Regions from separate parts of the Lysinibacillus sp. UGB7 genome, predicted to be linked through region 1. Evidence: predicted binding sites of a transcription regulator. Region 1 holds the regulator's gene; each other region holds the start of a gene.
What was found. Region 1 encodes LexA, which represses DNA repair genes until DNA is damaged. Its sites were predicted from a motif close to CGAACATATGTTCG; they were not measured.
Positions count from the first base shown of each region.

Region 2: recA (recombinase RecA) is a predicted target of LexA. The motif match lies at 2,511-2,524, and genes of this name have one in related genera.
Region 3: parE (DNA topoisomerase IV subunit B) is a predicted target of LexA. The motif match lies at 1,767-1,780, and genes of this name have one in related genera.

Region 1 covers NZ_JBMGUV010000002.1:19,467-25,039, reverse strand. Annotated here, with positions in the region: gene ACOMCU_RS02425 (GNAT family N-acetyltransferase) at 1-733, opposite strand, end outside; gene ACOMCU_RS02420 (GNAT family N-acetyltransferase) at 978-1,487, shown strand; gene ACOMCU_RS02415 (YneB family resolvase-like protein) at 1,516-2,181, opposite strand; gene yneA (cell division suppressor protein YneA) at 2,178-2,492, opposite strand; gene lexA (transcriptional repressor LexA) at 2,656-3,273, shown strand; gene ACOMCU_RS02400 (gamma-glutamyl-gamma-aminobutyrate hydrolase family protein) at 3,316-4,038, opposite strand; gene ACOMCU_RS02395 (prepilin peptidase) at 4,071-4,823, opposite strand; gene ACOMCU_RS02390 (hypothetical protein) at 4,882-5,571, opposite strand; gene ACOMCU_RS02385 (PilN domain-containing protein) at 5,568-5,573, opposite strand, start outside.
Region 2 covers NZ_JBMGUV010000003.1:271,240-276,812, forward strand. Annotated here, with positions in the region: gene ACOMCU_RS05180 (helix-turn-helix domain-containing protein) at 1-543, shown strand, start outside; gene pgsA (CDP-diacylglycerol--glycerol-3-phosphate 3-phosphatidyltransferase) at 591-1,169, shown strand; gene ACOMCU_RS05190 (competence/damage-inducible protein A) at 1,187-2,446, shown strand; gene recA (recombinase RecA) at 2,605-3,672, shown strand; gene rny (ribonuclease Y) at 4,451-5,573, shown strand, end outside.
Region 3 covers NZ_JBMGUV010000034.1:32,466-38,038, forward strand. Annotated here, with positions in the region: gene ACOMCU_RS22800 (spore germination protein) at 1-306, opposite strand, end outside; gene ACOMCU_RS22805 (HesB/YadR/YfhF family protein) at 459-749, opposite strand; gene plsY (glycerol-3-phosphate 1-O-acyltransferase PlsY) at 767-1,369, opposite strand; gene parE (DNA topoisomerase IV subunit B) at 1,801-3,777, shown strand; gene parC (DNA topoisomerase IV subunit A) at 3,774-5,573, shown strand, end outside.

The sequences.
Region 1 (5,573 bases):
TATGTGCTGGCACATCAATTCGCAATTTCCCTTGATGGTTCAAGGCCAGATTATTGAGAATTAAGGCTGCGGTTTTGGCGTCTGGGGCTACAATTGGGCCAAATATTAAATTAACAGACCCTAAAATTGAAATACCGAATCCAATAATATTTGCATGATGATTTTTAACAACTAAACATTGTTTGGCTTGCTTCACTCTATTTTGAAGAAAATTTCTTCTTTTATCCCCAAACGCTGCCTCATCTAATGCTACAAGTTCATTAAAATCACTCTTATTAAAATTTTCAAAATTCATATCCTTGGTAGTTAATCTACTTTTAACTATATAATTTTCAGCAAGATATTTTTTAATATAATCTACCGTTTTAAAACCCATTTTTTCATATAAGGGTGCGCCTTCTTTCGTGGCAATGAGCATAGTAGCAAAATCTCCAGCAACACCGTCTAAACATTTTTGTGTAGCATCTTTGCCTAACCCTAATCCCCGGTGCTCTTTATGAACTATCACCATGCCAATAGAAGCTAAATATGTATCATATTTGATGATCGCTGCACTTGAAACGATTGTACCTTCTGCATCTTTGTGGCCAAATATTTTACCAGACGACAGTACCGTGCGAATTTCAAATTCATCATAATCCCACTCAACTGAGGCTGACAATTCAATTAACCCCAAAATATCATCTCGATTAAATTCTACTAGCTCTAAGTTATTTTTATTGTATGTAACCATCCTTTGCTCCCTCCTAAGTGCCCGTGAATAGTAGCATTTCTACTTATCATTGCTTGTAGATTTCAATAATGCTAAAAAGAACATTCGTTCCAATTCTAACTACACACTTTGGAATTTACAAGTAATAATACAAGAAAATTCTGTACTTTCACAACGCTTACCAATAAAATGTAAATAATGGGATGTTTTAATTATGAGTATAACAAGCATGCTCATTTTGAAATTAATTTGGGAGGTATGGTAAATGTTTATTAAATCACAAAGAATACTAATACGGGAATTTGAACCTCATGATTGGCAAGCTGTCTATGCGTACACTTCAGATATGAATGTTATGAAATATATTCCCGAAGGTGTTTTCAGTGAGGAAGATGCAAAAAACTTTGTCAGTAAGAACATGGATGATGCGAAAAATTTTCCAGTAGTTTTGATAGATGAAAACATCCTGATAGGTCATATGGTTTTTCATCCATATTTCGGTAAACATACTTATGAAATTGGTTGGGTGTTTAACCCCAAATATTACAATAAAGGCTATGCCTCTGAAGCAGCACATGCGCTATTGAACTATGGGTTTAAGGACATGCAACTACATAGAATTATAGCTACCTGCCAGCCTCAGAATATTCCATCATACAAAGTGATGGAGAAAATCGGTATGCGCAAGGAAGGTTATTTCAAACAGTGCATACCACACGGAGATGACTGGTGGGATGAATATTATTATGCAGTTTTAGCGGAAGAGTGGAAATGAAACCGAAAAAAAAGATTAGTGGTGCAAATTATTTGCCCGCTAATCTTTCTTGATGTTCTTGATATCGTCGATGCACAGTTGCTTTGCTAACATCGAAACCGAGCCCTCTCAGTGATGTGGCAATCTCCTCAAAGGTGAAGCCTCGATTACGAAGAAGCACAATTTCTTCTACAGGCAATTCTTTGCGTTCCTGACCATTTGGATTGCCGCGAGAGGATAGATTTTTTTCTGGACGATAGCCATTTTCTACTGCACGACGCATGCCTCGGCGAATCTTCGCATTATGAACTTTACGCTGGTACTCCTCTACAATCGCTAAAATTTCGAGGAGCATTGTGTCCATTTCATTCAGCTGAACGGGCCCCGCATCACGCATGGAATAAACGTCTGTTTCTGTTTTTTGCAATAAATGCAGCACCGCCATTCGAGCATTGCCACGTCCTAAGCGTGTTTCGTCTTGTACAAATAATGCTTGTATCTCTTGTTCTTTTATGAAATCTAGCATTTCAAGCAGTCCCTCTCGCTCGACATCGTAACCGCTATGTTTATCTATAAAAACATCTTTTACTTCATAGCCTTGTTGATGAGCATAGTGTACTAATTCTTCCGCTTGTCGCTCAAGAGAGGAGCTTTGCGTCTCTTTTTCTGTACTCACTCGGCAATAGACGACAGCCGATTGGTTTTTATTCATCATTTTTCATTTCTCGCAATTTCAATTGAATTTGTGTGCCTGGTGTTCTCCCCTGTTACCGGTATGACTAATGATTTTCCTGCTACGATATTGACGTTTTTTAATTCATTTTCTACTTTCACAATCTTTATCCAGTCATCTGTTCCCATTTTACCACGGTATTGTTCTGCTAACGACCATAAGCTATCGCCATGCTCTATATGAATTTCTGTGTATGTAATATCCCCAGGATCGGTTATAAAAAGGTATCCTGCAAATAGTAAACAAGCGCCGATTAGTATTGAAATATGTGTATTTTTCTTCATCCAATTCATCATCATAACCCCTTTTTAGAATGTTTGTTCGGAATGTATGTTCTGATTTTAAAACGAACAAACGTTTTTGTCAAACACTTTTCGAACCTATGTTTGCATAAGTGTTCGCATTCTGCTATACTGTCTAGTAAGAAGAACAAAAGATAAAAAGAGGTGAGCAATCATGAAAAAAGTTTCTAAAAGACAAGAAGACATATTAGCATTTATCAAAGAAGAAGTGCGCGCAAAAGGTTATCCACCATCTGTACGAGAAATTGGTGAAGCAGTTGGACTTGCTTCTAGCTCAACAGTTCATGGACATTTAGCTCGTTTAGAGCAAAAAGGCTTCATCCGTCGAGATCCAACAAAACCACGTGCTATTGAAATTTTAGAGCCCGAGGATTCCATTCAAAAGCAAAGCGTTATTCATGTTCCACTTGTAGGGAAAGTAACAGCTGGATCACCCATTACAGCAATCGAAAATATCGATGAATATTTCCCGTTACCAGATACTTATGGCACAAGCGAAGATCAGCTATTCATGTTAGAAATCATGGGTGAATCGATGATAGAAGCAGGTATTTTTGACGGAGATTTAGTGATCGTCAAACAAAAGGCTACAGCCGATAATGGTGACATTGTTGTGGCCATGACCGAAGAGGACGAAGCTACTGTTAAACGTTTCTTCAAGGAAAAAACACATTTCCGACTACAACCAGAAAATGCAACAATGGAGCCAATTATTGTTGACCAAGTGACGATTTTAGGACAAGTTGTTGGCTTATACCGCCGAGTACATTAATGCGCTCACAATATTGCTCCAGCAAAAAAGAGAAGCATGCTACTATGCTTCTCTTTTGTATTTCAAACTCGCTTTGGTGAAAGCTGTAAACAGCTTCTTCGCCGTTTCATCTCCTACGACTGCCTGTTCTTCCGGATGCCATTGCACCGCGAGACAAAATGGTGATGCTTCATGTACAACGGCTTCGACGATACCGTCACTTGATTTTGCTACTACAGTTAATTTTTCCGCTAACACATTAATCGCCTGGTGATGCATTGAATTCACTGCAATCCTGTCTTCTTCAACAATGGTTTTTAATAAACTCTCTGGAACGACATTGACATAGTGTGTGGCAACACCTCGAGCTGCTTGCTGCGAATGCTTTAACAGCTTACTACTGTGATATTCACTATCAATATCCTGATAAAGCGTGCCACCAAGAGCAATATTGAGCATTTGAATACCACGACAAATCCCAAATATCGGCATTTGTCTAATTAAAGCTGCATGAATCAAAGCGAGTTCTAGCGAATCTCTTTCTGGTTGAATTTGTCCTAGCCCTAGTGACGGCTCTTGGCCAAAGTGAAATGGATGCACGTCATATCCACCCGATAATAATAATCCATCTGTCAACGATAAAACCTGCGCCACATCCGCCTCCACCCCAAGTGGGATAATAAGTGGAATGCCACCCGCTTCGATAATACTTTTACCATACGCTACATTTAACCTTGACGATAAATCATTCTCCGCAAATGCCGTTATACCAATAATAGGTTTCACACAATCGCCTCCCTATCTAAAAGGTTTATCGTCTACCATAATCCGACATACCAATCGATCATGACGTCTCCAAAGAAATATACAAGTACCGCTGCAAGTGCTATCGACGGGCCAAACGGTATAGGTGTTTTTCTGCCCTGTTGACGCAGTCGGAGCACCACGATGCCAACTATCATTCCAATAGTCGCAGCTAAAAATAATGTCAGCAGTGTCTCCAACGTACCAAGTACAAGACCAATTAAAAAAAATAATTTAATATCGCCTCCACCCATGCCACCACGTGATAGCACCGCAATCAGATATAGTATGCCAAAACCAACTACCGCACCTACAATACTATCCCACCACGGTGTCAATGGTGACACTACACGCCCAATAATCAGCAACGGCAGAAAGAATACCAGCACTTTGTTAGGTATAAGCATATACGTAATATCAGAAACTACCAGTATCACTAATAATGCCATAAATAAAATGGCTACAACAAATTCTACGCTAAAACCTAGTCGCCAATACGCAAAGGCAAATAAAAGTCCCGTTATAAGCTCCATTAACGGATACATCCACGAGATTTTTTGCCCGCAACTCCGACATTTGCCACCTAGACATACATATGACAGCACCGGCACTAAATCCAGTGCTTTTAGTTGTCTCTTGCAGTTCGTACAGTGCGAGGGTGGACTTACAATCGACTCTTTCACAGGAACACGTAGACCCACAACATTAAAAAACGAACCAAGAACGAGCCCAAAGATAAAAACTGTCACTGTATAAGCCATTTCCATTTTTATTGCCTCCTAAACCAATAGGCGCTCATACATTTGAAGTATGTGCGCCTATGTTTTATTGTTGTCCATCATAATAGAACGTCGTCACTTGTACGGTTGCCTGGAGGGTTAAATCTGCATCCTTCTCTAGCTGATCCTGTTCCCCTGGTAAGGTAAAGCTCATTGTATCTATTTTCATAACACGTTCCAGCTTTTCAATTTCCTTTAAAAAGCTTTCAAGTGCATGAAAATCCAAAGCAGTAACCTCTAAACTAAATGTAACTAGCTTTAGCTCATTAGGCAAGGTTTCCTTTACTATGGATGACACTGGTAAATTTTCATTCGTTTCAGTCTGCTCTCCGTCTACCTCTGCTTCCGCTTTTTCAAGCATATTGGGCTCTGTGACCTCAGACTGTGCCACGGCCGTATCATAATTATTAAAGTTCAATGATTCTACTCGTGTGCCTGTCACTTCTTCCACTTCAGCCATATCTAAAATAATTTTTTCAATGGCCCTTGTTTCAGGCACTTTTCGACGCATCGTTAAAATATTTGTAGCAAGTTCTCCTTGCGCTTCATCTAGCTTCGTAAGTTGCCCTTCTATACCAGCAATTTGCTGTTGAAGTTGCTCCACACTGCTTCTTTTTGACTCTACCTCATCTAGTTTCGGCAACAGCAAATAGTAATAAAGTGCAAATAATAGTGCTACCGTTAAAGCCACGAGTAACAGGATGGATGAATTTTTGCTACTTGTTAGCTTATTCATGA
Region 2 (5,573 bases), on a different contig from region 1:
ATTTGGGTATTATGGCAATCTAAAAATAATGCCGGGACACCTGTTATTGACGATACGTCACCAGAGATGGAGTACGATACAAAAGTTAAACCGATTGATAGTGAAAAAGATAAAGAGGAACAAGACAAAAAAGAACAAGAGAATGCCAATAAGGATGATTTAAAAGGTGATTCAAAAGAAGAAACACCAGATGAAAATAAAGTTGAAGAAGTTAAGCAAACCATTTCAACGGGTACAATAGAAGCAGATGGTGCGACAACTTCTTATACATTGACAGGTTCAGAGACATTTAAAGTACGCATTGAGGTAGCAGGTCCTACATTTATCGGTATTCGTAACCAACAGCAACAAGAATTGCTATCGGATACACGCGTGTATAACGCAGGCGAAGTAGTAGAATTTGACGCAACGGCGCAAAATTATGCCCGTATCCGTCTTGGTAATTCGACACAAGCTAAGATATATATTAATGACGAGCTTTTAACGTATGCTCAGCAAATCGTAACGCAAAACATCGTCATCAATTTCAATAAAGAACAGTAGTCGTCTTGTGATGACTACTTTCTTTCTTCATGAAAGGTGTTAGAAAAATGAACATTCCAAATAAAATTACCATCTCGCGAATTTTACTTATTCCATTTTTTGTTATTGTTATGATGTTTGATTTTGGTTGGGGAACAATGACGTTATTTGGTGCAGAGATGCCAGTCCATCATTTTGTAGGAGCGCTTATTTTTATCTTTGCTTCAACGACCGATTGGGTAGATGGTTTTTACGCGCGTAAGTACAATCTTGTGACAACGTTTGGGAAATTTTTAGACCCACTAGCGGACAAATTACTTGTATCAGCCGCATTTATATTAATGGTAGAGCTTGACATGGCATCGGCTTGGTTGATCATAATAATTATAAGCCGTGAGTTTGCCGTAACTGGTCTACGCTTAATTTTGGCTGGTGGAGGAGAGGTCGTAGCGGCGAACCAACTTGGTAAAATTAAAACTTGGGCGCAAATTGTCGCTATTGCTGCTGCACTTCTACACAATACCATCTTTACACTTATCGGTATCCCGTTCGATACAATTATGTTATATATTGCATTGTTCTTTACACTTTGGTCAGGATGGGATTATTTCTATCTAAATCGTCGTGTACTGCTGGAGTCTAAATAAGAAAGGTCTTGTGAATCATGAATGCTGAAATTCTTGCAGTTGGCTCAGAGTTATTGCTTGGACAGATTACAAATACAAATGCGAAGTTCATCTCAAGTCAGTTGTCTGAGCTAGGGATTAACGTATTTTACCATACTGTTGTTGGAGACAATTCAAAAAGATTGCAACAGGCAATAGCGGTAGCAGAATCGCGTGCTGATTTAATTATTTTCTCAGGTGGCCTTGGTCCTACAAAGGATGATTTAACAAAGGAAACCATTGCACGTCATCTAGGTATCGATTTAACTTTTGATGAAGTAGCCCTGTCCTATATCGAACAGTTTTTTGCCAAACGAGGACGACCAATGACGGAAAATAATCGTAAACAGGCGCTTGTATTAGCTGGTAGTGAAGTGCTGGCAAACCATCATGGTATGGCACCTGGTATGATTCTGACGAAGAATGAACGTACGTACATGTTACTTCCTGGTCCTCCAAAAGAGCTTGAGCCAATGTTCCAATTTGAAGCAAAACCCAAACTTGGTGCAATGCTCAATGACGGTGGCGTAATTGTGTCTCATGTGATGCGCTTTTATGGCATCGGGGAAGCTGAGCTCGAGGTAAGTGTGCAAGATATTCTAGATACACAGACAAATCCAACTGTTGCACCGCTCGCTTCTGACGGTGAAGTCACATTGCGTGTGACAGCAAAGGCAGAAACAGAGGATGAAGCCCGCCAGCTTATTGCAGCGAAAGTGGCTGAAATCCAGGCAATAGTTGGAGACTATCAATATGGAATTGATGATGATTCCCTTGCCTCTAAGACGGTGGAGATGCTGTTAGACAATAACTTAACCATTTCTGCGGCTGAAAGTTTAACGGCAGGTTTATTTCAGTCGGAGCTGGCTGAAATACCAGGTGTAGGTACTGCGCTTATTGGTGGCATTGTCACGTATACAGAAGAAGCGAAGGTCAAGCAACTTGGTATCTCACAGGAATTATTAGATACATACGGCATTGTTAGCAGCGAATGTGCTGCAGCAATGGCTAGTACTGTACGTGAAAAGTTCGGCACTACTATTGGTATTGGTCTTACTGGTGCTGCTGGCCCTACCGCACATGACCACCAACCAGTAGGAACGGTTTGGATCGGAATTGCTATAGGTGACGAAGAACCGATAACGTATTTACTGCATTTATCGGGTATGCGCAATACAAATCGTTTGCGTGCGGTGAAGTTTACATGCCATTACTTAATGCAATTATTAGAAGAACGAGGCTTTATGAAACGTTACTAAATTGAAGTTAAAATAGAAATTTGGGTGGAGAAAACATACCCAAATTTTTATTTTGGAGAAAAATCGAATAAATGTTCGCTTTTTTCTTGCGTGTTTTCTCAAAAACAAGTATAGTAGAGATAGATAAAACAGTGAACAGTTTCGAAGGAGGAAAAACAATGAGTGATCGTAAAGCTGCCTTAGAACAGGCGTTAAAGCAAATTGAAAAGAATTTTGGGAAAGGTTCTATCATGAAGCTTGGCGAAAAAACAGATTTAGAAATTGCAACATCTTCAAGTGGTTCGCTAGCACTTGATGCAGCATTAGGTGTTGGTGGTTATCCTCGTGGACGTATCATCGAAGTGTATGGCCCAGAATCATCAGGTAAAACAACAGTAGCCCTACATGCAATTGCAGAAGTACAAGCATCGGGTGGGCAAGCTGCCTTTATCGATGCGGAACATGCTTTAGATCCTATCTACGCACAAAAATTAGGTGTTAACATTGACGAGTTATTATTATCACAACCAGATACAGGAGAACAAGCGCTGGAAATTGCAGAAGCATTAGTACGCAGTGGCGCTATCGAGATTATCGTTATTGACTCAGTAGCAGCATTAGTGCCAAAAGCGGAAATAGAAGGAGATATGGGTGATTCACACGTTGGTTTACAAGCGCGTTTAATGTCTCAGGCGTTACGTAAACTTTCTGGTGCTATCAATAAATCAAAAACGATTGCCATCTTCATTAACCAAATTCGTGAAAAAATCGGTGTCATGTTTGGGAACCCAGAAACAACACCTGGCGGTCGTGCACTTAAGTTCTATAGCTCAGTTCGTTTAGAAGTACGTCGTGCAGAAGCCATTAAACAAGGCAATGACATTATGGGTAACCGTACGAAAATTAAAATTGTCAAAAACAAAGTAGCACCACCATTCCGTACAGCAGAAGTTGATATTATGTACGGTGAAGGAATTTCAAAAGAGGGCGAAACAGTCGATTTAGGTGTTGAGCTAGATATCGTGCAAAAAAGCGGCTCTTGGTATGCATACGGTGATGAGCGTTTAGGACAAGGTCGTGAAAATGCAAAACAATACTTGAAAGAAAATCCTGCCGTTCTAGATGATATTGCTAATAAAATCCGTGCTTCCTACGGTATTGCTGCATCCTCATATACAATTGCAGCACATGATGAAAATGAGGAAATGGATGAAGAGTTAATGCTTCTTCTTGAAGAAGAGAAATAAAAAATACATCGTTCTCGCTCTAATGAGTGAGAACGATGTATTTTTTTGCTTTAATGGCTAGAGAGCATGTCATTTTTTGTGGAAATTTGCGATATTTTCTTTTTATTCGTGTTGAACTTTGCATTGAAAAAGCGCTTTGATGGGTAGCATGAAATGGTACACTGTTCTCTCACTCAATTGAGCAATTAAGAAGTGAAGCCTTTGGACTGGATATGTAAAAATATAAAACAATGCTTGTGTTTATAACTAGCACGAAAGTATTAGGTAATAATTTGTCCTGATGGATATCACTTACTTTTTTCTTGTTCGAGGCGAACAGGTGACCGTCTATCCTTGACAGAGCTAAAAGCTAGATATACAATTAAATATGTATAATTTCTGAATTATGACTTTGAAATAGGCAGTACATTTTATCTTCATTCAGTGTAAGACTCCCACCTATGAAGGTGGTGAGATGAATGCGGTGGTGGTTCCTTTTAGTGGGTTTAAACACCTACTGAAATAGAGGAACTCAGTCTAAGAACGCCACGTTCTGTGGCAACGACTGAGTGACCAACATTATGTTGGCCCAAAGCCTCCGGCGGATGTCATGGATTTTGAAAGGAATGAATATAAGGGTGTTAGCCTAAAATCTTCGTATCCTGCGAAAACGGCTAACTGATCTGCATCGTGCAGACCTGAGCACAATTCAAAATCCGGACGCAATTATGCCAAGGCGAAATGGATGTATGCGCCGACTTGAAACTGTATTACCCAAATAGCAAGAGGAGGTGTTCATATGGATGGAATTACTATCATCTCCGCTTTGCTTGGACTCATCGTTGGTGCCGCTGTTAGCTATATCTACATGAAAAAAGTGAATGACTCAAAAATCACTGGTGCTAAACATGTTGCTGAAACAATCGTTGAAGAAGGAAAACGAGAAGCGGAGGCATTAAAGAAAGAAGCACTACTTGAAGCCAAAGATGAAACTCACAAATTTCGCACTGAAGCCGAAAATGACATTCGTGATCGTCGTTTAGAACTTCAAAAACAAGAGAACCGTTTATTGCAAAGAGAAGAGAATCTTGATCGCAAGGATGATGCTCTGAATAAGAGAGAAGCTGGCTTAGAGCGTAAGGAACAAGCTCTTGCCGAAAGACAACAGCATATTGAACAGATGGAAAGCAAAGTGGACGAGCTCGTCGCCGCACAAAAAACAGAGTTAGAGCGTATTTCTGCATTAACAAGAGATGAGGCGAAGGCTATCATCTTAGGTGAGGTAGAAAAAGAGCTCGCAACTGATATTGCTGTGATGACGAAAGAATCTGAAACACGTGCAAAAGAAGAATCTGATAAAAAAGCACGTGAGATTTTATCACTGGCACTGCAGCGTTTTGCAGCTGACCACGTAGCAGAAACAACAGTCTCTGTCGTGACTTTGCCAAATGATGAGATGAAAGGTCGTATTATCGGTCGTGAGGGCCGAAATATCCGTACGCTAGAAACGTTAACAGGTATTGACTTAATCATCGATGATACACCAGAAGCGGTTATATTATCGGGCTTTGATCCAATACGTCGTGAAACAGCTCGACTTGCACTTGAAAAACTTGTACAAGATGGACGTATTCACCCTGCGCGTATCGAGGAAATGGTTGAAAAATCTCGCCGTGAAGTGGATGAACAAATTCGCGAAACAGGGGAACAAACGACATTTGAAATTGGCATTCATAATCTACATCCAGACTTAATGAAGATTTTAGGGCGCATGAAGTATCGTACAAGCTATGGTCAAAACGTGCTAAAACACTCAGTAGAAGTTGCACATTTAGCTGGTTTACTTGCAGCTGAACTTGGTGAAGATGTAGCATTGGCTCGTCGTGCAGGCTTATTACATGATATTGGTAAGGCAATTGACC
Region 3 (5,573 bases), on a different contig from region 1:
TGTTAAACAATTTTTCTTTAAATATTGGTTCACTGTTCCTAATTGAACTTCAGGTATATCCTCTAATTCCAACATCAGCGTTTCCATGATGAAGTCAGTAATCGCCGTTGTATCGGATAATCCATCTATATAGATAAGCGCTATAACCTGTTTCACCTTTTTGCCTATAGTAATTTCACGAACAATAATGTCGTCACTATTACCCAGTGTTGTTTTTACGGCTTGAATATTTTCTAAAAGAGAAGTAAAAAGTGGGCTCTGTGTAGAAATTGGTTGGGAGGTGTCGTTATTCTCTGTATTAGGCATTTTTATTCCTCCTCCATGTAAGCATGATGACTAATAAGAGGATATACAAATTTAAGAAGAGATAAACAAGTTTGCAAATTAAATGAAACAATAATTATTTGCTGTACAAAAAAAACAGTGTTTCCCTTCAACATTTGAAAGGAAACACTGTTTTATTTTGTATAGTCGTACTTTAATTCATCCATTGTAGGGTCAATATCTACATGTAAGTTATGATCATTAAAGAACCATAAATCTTTTTCATCGATGTAGTAGGTAATGCCTTCTATTACCGATTGCACACCAATTTCAATTGGCTCCTCGCGTGTCATACCAAGGGAAAAGCCTTCATGGAATGGACTTGAGCCTCCATACCTTGCGTAAAATCGAATGGTATCGCCGGTTTCAACTTCCATCTCGCGTTTAAACCATTGCAGCGCATTGTCTGTTAATGTGATATTCATGATGTACTCCCTTCTTGTTAAAGCCATTTCACCTTTGGTTCCGTACCGTTTTTGATACGAGAAATATTCGTCCGGTGGCGATAAACAATAAAGCTAAATAAAAACCCTACTAAAATACCTAACGCAAAATCCCCTGTAACAATATAATAGACGATTGAATAAATAAGTGCTACTAAAGCGGCTATCATCGATGTTAAGCTGACAATTTTCGTTAGCTTTAAAGTGATAAAGAATGTAATAAATAGCAAGATAAATAGTGGCCAAGAATAACCGAGCAATACGCCTGCAGAGGTAGCAACAGCTTTTCCTCCACGGAAACTTGCAAAGATAGGGAACATATGACCAATAACTGCTACAATCCCAAGAATTAATGAGTGGATTGACACTTCAGCAAACACAGGTAGAGTCACTAATAATACCGCCGCTGTTCCTTTTAAAACATCCATAATCGTTACGACTAAACCAGCTTTTTTTCCTAAAATACGGAATGTATTGGTAGCACCTAAGTTGCCGCTACCATGCTCGCGGATATCTGTTTTATAAAAAATTTTGCCTACCCATAACCCAGAAGGTATAGAGCCGATCACATAAGCACATAAAATAATAAGTCCATTTAGCATAGGTGGACTCCTTTCATCCAAAATTCATCACTTGGTACTAATAGTTTGTAATAAGTATTTTACACTTTTTCTCACTATTCTTCAATGTCATGAAGGAGATTTCATCACTTGCCTTGAATTCAATATCAAATGGGGAATATTTCTTCACTGAACTGATAAGTAACTCACCCACTTGAGGTACAATAAGGGAAGATATATTGTCACAATCTATTTAAATGAACTTTTGCTCATTTTTAAAATATAGGTAAAATGGCAATTTTGTCAATCACACATTCCTTTGGTAGAATAGAAGTCTATCTTTAATTTCCAAGCGAGGCTAAATTATAAAAAAAATTATTTGTGCCTGTTACTAGCTATTGACAGGAAATGCTATTATTATTAGGAAGAGAACGTAATCAGAACATGCGTTTGTTTTTTGGAGGGGAAATTTTTTGGCGAATAAACAGTCACCTAGCGTCTATAATGATGACGCCATTCAAGTATTAGAAGGATTAGAAGCGGTACGAAAACGACCCGGCATGTATATCGGTTCTACAGACGGCCGAGGACTTCATCACCTTGTTTATGAAATCGTGGATAATGCGGTGGATGAAGCACTCGCTGGCTTTGGTTCTCATATCATTGCCACAATTCACAAAGATCAAAGCTTAAGTGTTCGAGATTTTGGACGTGGTATGCCAACAGGTATGCACAAAATGGGCAAGCCTACTCCAGAAATTATTTTTACTGTGCTACATGCAGGTGGTAAATTTGGACAAGGCGGCTATAAAACGAGTGGAGGTTTACATGGTGTAGGTTCATCTGTAGTCAATGCTTTGTCGACATTTTTAGAAGTAACGATTCATCGAGATGGCAAAAAATATCAGCAACGTTTTGAAAACGGTGGACATCCTGTTACAACACTTGTAGAAATTGGTCAAACTAAACAAACAGGCACACTCGTACATTTCCTACCAGATGACACAATATTCTCAGTCACAAAATTCAACTATGATACACTTGCGGAACGTTTACGTGAGTCTGCGTTTTTATTAAAAGGCTTAAAAATTGAATTAATCGATGAACGCGAGGAAGGTAAAAGTGATGTTTTCTTTTATGAGAACGGCATTGAAGCTTTCGTTGCGTATTTGAATGAGGAAAAAGATGTACTCCATCCCGTGAAATATGTGGAAGGTATACAAGATGATATTGAAGTAGAATTTGCCTTCCAATACAATGATGGCTATTCTGAAACTATTTTGTCGTTCGTGAACAACGTACGTACGCGTGATGGGGGAACACATGAAACAGGTGCTAAAGCTGCCTTGACACGTGTTTTTAACGAATATGCACGTAAAATAGGCTTACTTAAAGATAAAGATAAAAACCTTGAAGGAACAGATATTCGTGAAGGGTTGGCTGCGATTGTTTCAGTCCGCATTCCTGAACATTTACTGCAATTCGAAGGACAAACAAAAGGAAAGCTCGGTACAAGTGAAGCTCGTTCTGCGGTAGATTCCGTAGTATCTGAGCAGATATTGTATGTTCTTGAAGAAAACGCAGAGCTGTCAGCATCACTAGTTCGTAAAGCTATACGTGCCCAGCAAGTACGTGAAGCGGCGCGTAAAGCCCGTGAAGATGCCCGTAACGGCAAGAAAAATAAAAAAGCGAGCACCATTCTGTCTGGTAAGTTAACGCCTGCCCAGTCACGGAACGCTGCTAAAAACGAATTGTATTTAGTCGAAGGCGATTCTGCTGGTGGTTCAGCTAAGCAAGGTCGAGATCGTACGTTCCAGGCGATTTTGCCGTTGCGTGGTAAAGTGATTAACACGGAGAAAGCGAAGCTCCAAGACATTATGAAAAACGAAGAAATCTCAACCATTATCCATGCTATTGGCGCTGGCGTTGGCACAGATTTTTCCGTTGAGGATTCAGCCTACGATAAAATCGTTATTATGACCGATGCTGATACAGATGGTGCTCATATCCAAGTATTGCTATTGACGTTCTTCTATCGTTATATGCGTCCATTAATCGAAGCAGGGAAAATTTTCATCGCGTTACCACCTCTTTATAAAGTATCAAAGGGTACAGGTAAAAAAGAGGTCATTGAATATGCTTGGACTGAAAATGATCTACAACATGCCATCAACAAAGTAGGGAAGGGCTATATTATTCAACGCTACAAAGGTCTTGGTGAGATGAATGCTGACCAACTGTGGGATACAACGATGAACCCTGAAACACGTACATTAATTCGTGTGACGATTGAGGATGGCGCACGTGCTGAACGACGTGTAACAACGTTAATGGGCGACAAGGTAGAACCACGTCGTAAATGGATCGAAGCAAATGTAAACTTCGGTATGGAGGATGATTCGAATATTTTAGACAATGAATTCATCCAACAAGAGGAGGACCAAGCATGAGTAGTACGGAAAAGTTTCAAGATTTACCATTAGAAGAAGTAATGGGTGACCGTTTTGGTCGCTATAGTAAATATATCATCCAAGACCGCGCGTTGCCTGATGCACGCGACGGTCTAAAGCCTGTACAAAGACGTATTCTATTTGCCATGTATACAGAAGGGAATACAAATGAGAAACCGTTCCGGAAGTCGGCTAAAACCGTCGGAAACGTTATCGGTAATTACCACCCACATGGTGATAGCTCTGTCTACGAAGCGATGGTACGGATGAGCCAAGATTGGAAAGCACGTCATATGCTGATTGAAATGCATGGTAATAACGGCTCAGTTGATGGCGATCCACCTGCGGCAATGCGTTATACAGAAGCAAGACTTTCTGCAATTGCAGCGGAGATGTTACGCGATATTGGCAAAAAAACGGTTGAATTTGTGCCAAACTTTGATGACCAGGATATGGAGCCTACTGTTTTACCCGCTCGCTTCCCAAATCTACTTGTCAATGGTTCAACAGGGATTTCAGCCGGCTATGCTACAGATATCCCACCGCATGCCCTTGACGAGGTGCTAGATGGAGTTTTAATGCGTTTAGATAACCCCAAGTCAACGGTTGATGAGCTGATGACGGTCATCAAGGGGCCTGATTTCCCAACTGGGGGCATCATACAAGGTGTAGACGGTATTAAAAAAGCGTATGAAACAGGGCGTGGCAAAATTATCGTACGTGCCCAGGCAGTGATTGAACCTTTAAAAGGGGGCAAAGAGCAGATTGTTATTACCGAGTTACCGTATGATGTCAATAAAGCGAACCTTGTGAAGAAAATTGATGAGCAACGTGTCGATAAACGTCTTGAAGGGATTGCGGAAATTCGTGACGAATCGGATCGTACAGGTTTACGCGTTGTTATTGAATTGAAAAAAGATATTCCTGGACAAGGTATTTTACATTACTTATTTAAAACAACTGATTTGCAAGTAGCTTATAATTTTAATATGATCGCTATTCATAATCGACGACCGACGATGATGACATTACCTTTATTGCTTGATGCTTATATCACACATCAAAAGGAAGTTGTCACAAATCGTTCTATTTATGATTTACAAAGAGCCAAGGATCGCTCTCATATTGTAGAAGGGCTTATAAAAGCGCTGTCAATTTTAGATGAAGTGATTGCGACAATTCGATCTTCTAATGATAAACGTGACGCTAAAACGAATTTACAAGTGAAGTTTGACTTTACTGAAGTGCAATCAGAGGCGATTGTTAGCTTACAATTATATCGTTTAACCAACACAGATATAACGGAACTTCGCACAGAACAGGAAGAATTAAATACACTTATCGCAAAGCTTGAAGGCATTCTTAATAGTGAGGCAAAGCTCGTGCGTGTCATAAAGCAAGAATTACTCGATATCAAAAAACGCTTTACTGAACCACGTCGTTCAAAAATCGAACATGAAATTGAAGAAATTAAGATTACATTAGATGTGCTTGTCCCTAGTGAAGAAGTAGTTGTTACGGTAACGAAGGATGGCTATATTAAGCGTACCTCTACACGTTCTCATGCTGCGTCAAATGGCCAAGATTTTGCTATGAAGGATTCTGATTATTTACTGTATGAGGGTAATTTAAATACGCAACATCATGTGCTGCTTTTCACAAATCGTGGCCATTATATTTATCAGCCCGTGCATGAATTACCAGATATCCGCTGGAAGGATCTCGGCCAGCATATTTCAAGTATTGTACCGACTAGTGAAGACGAGTCGATTATAGCAGTATATGGCTTCGAAACA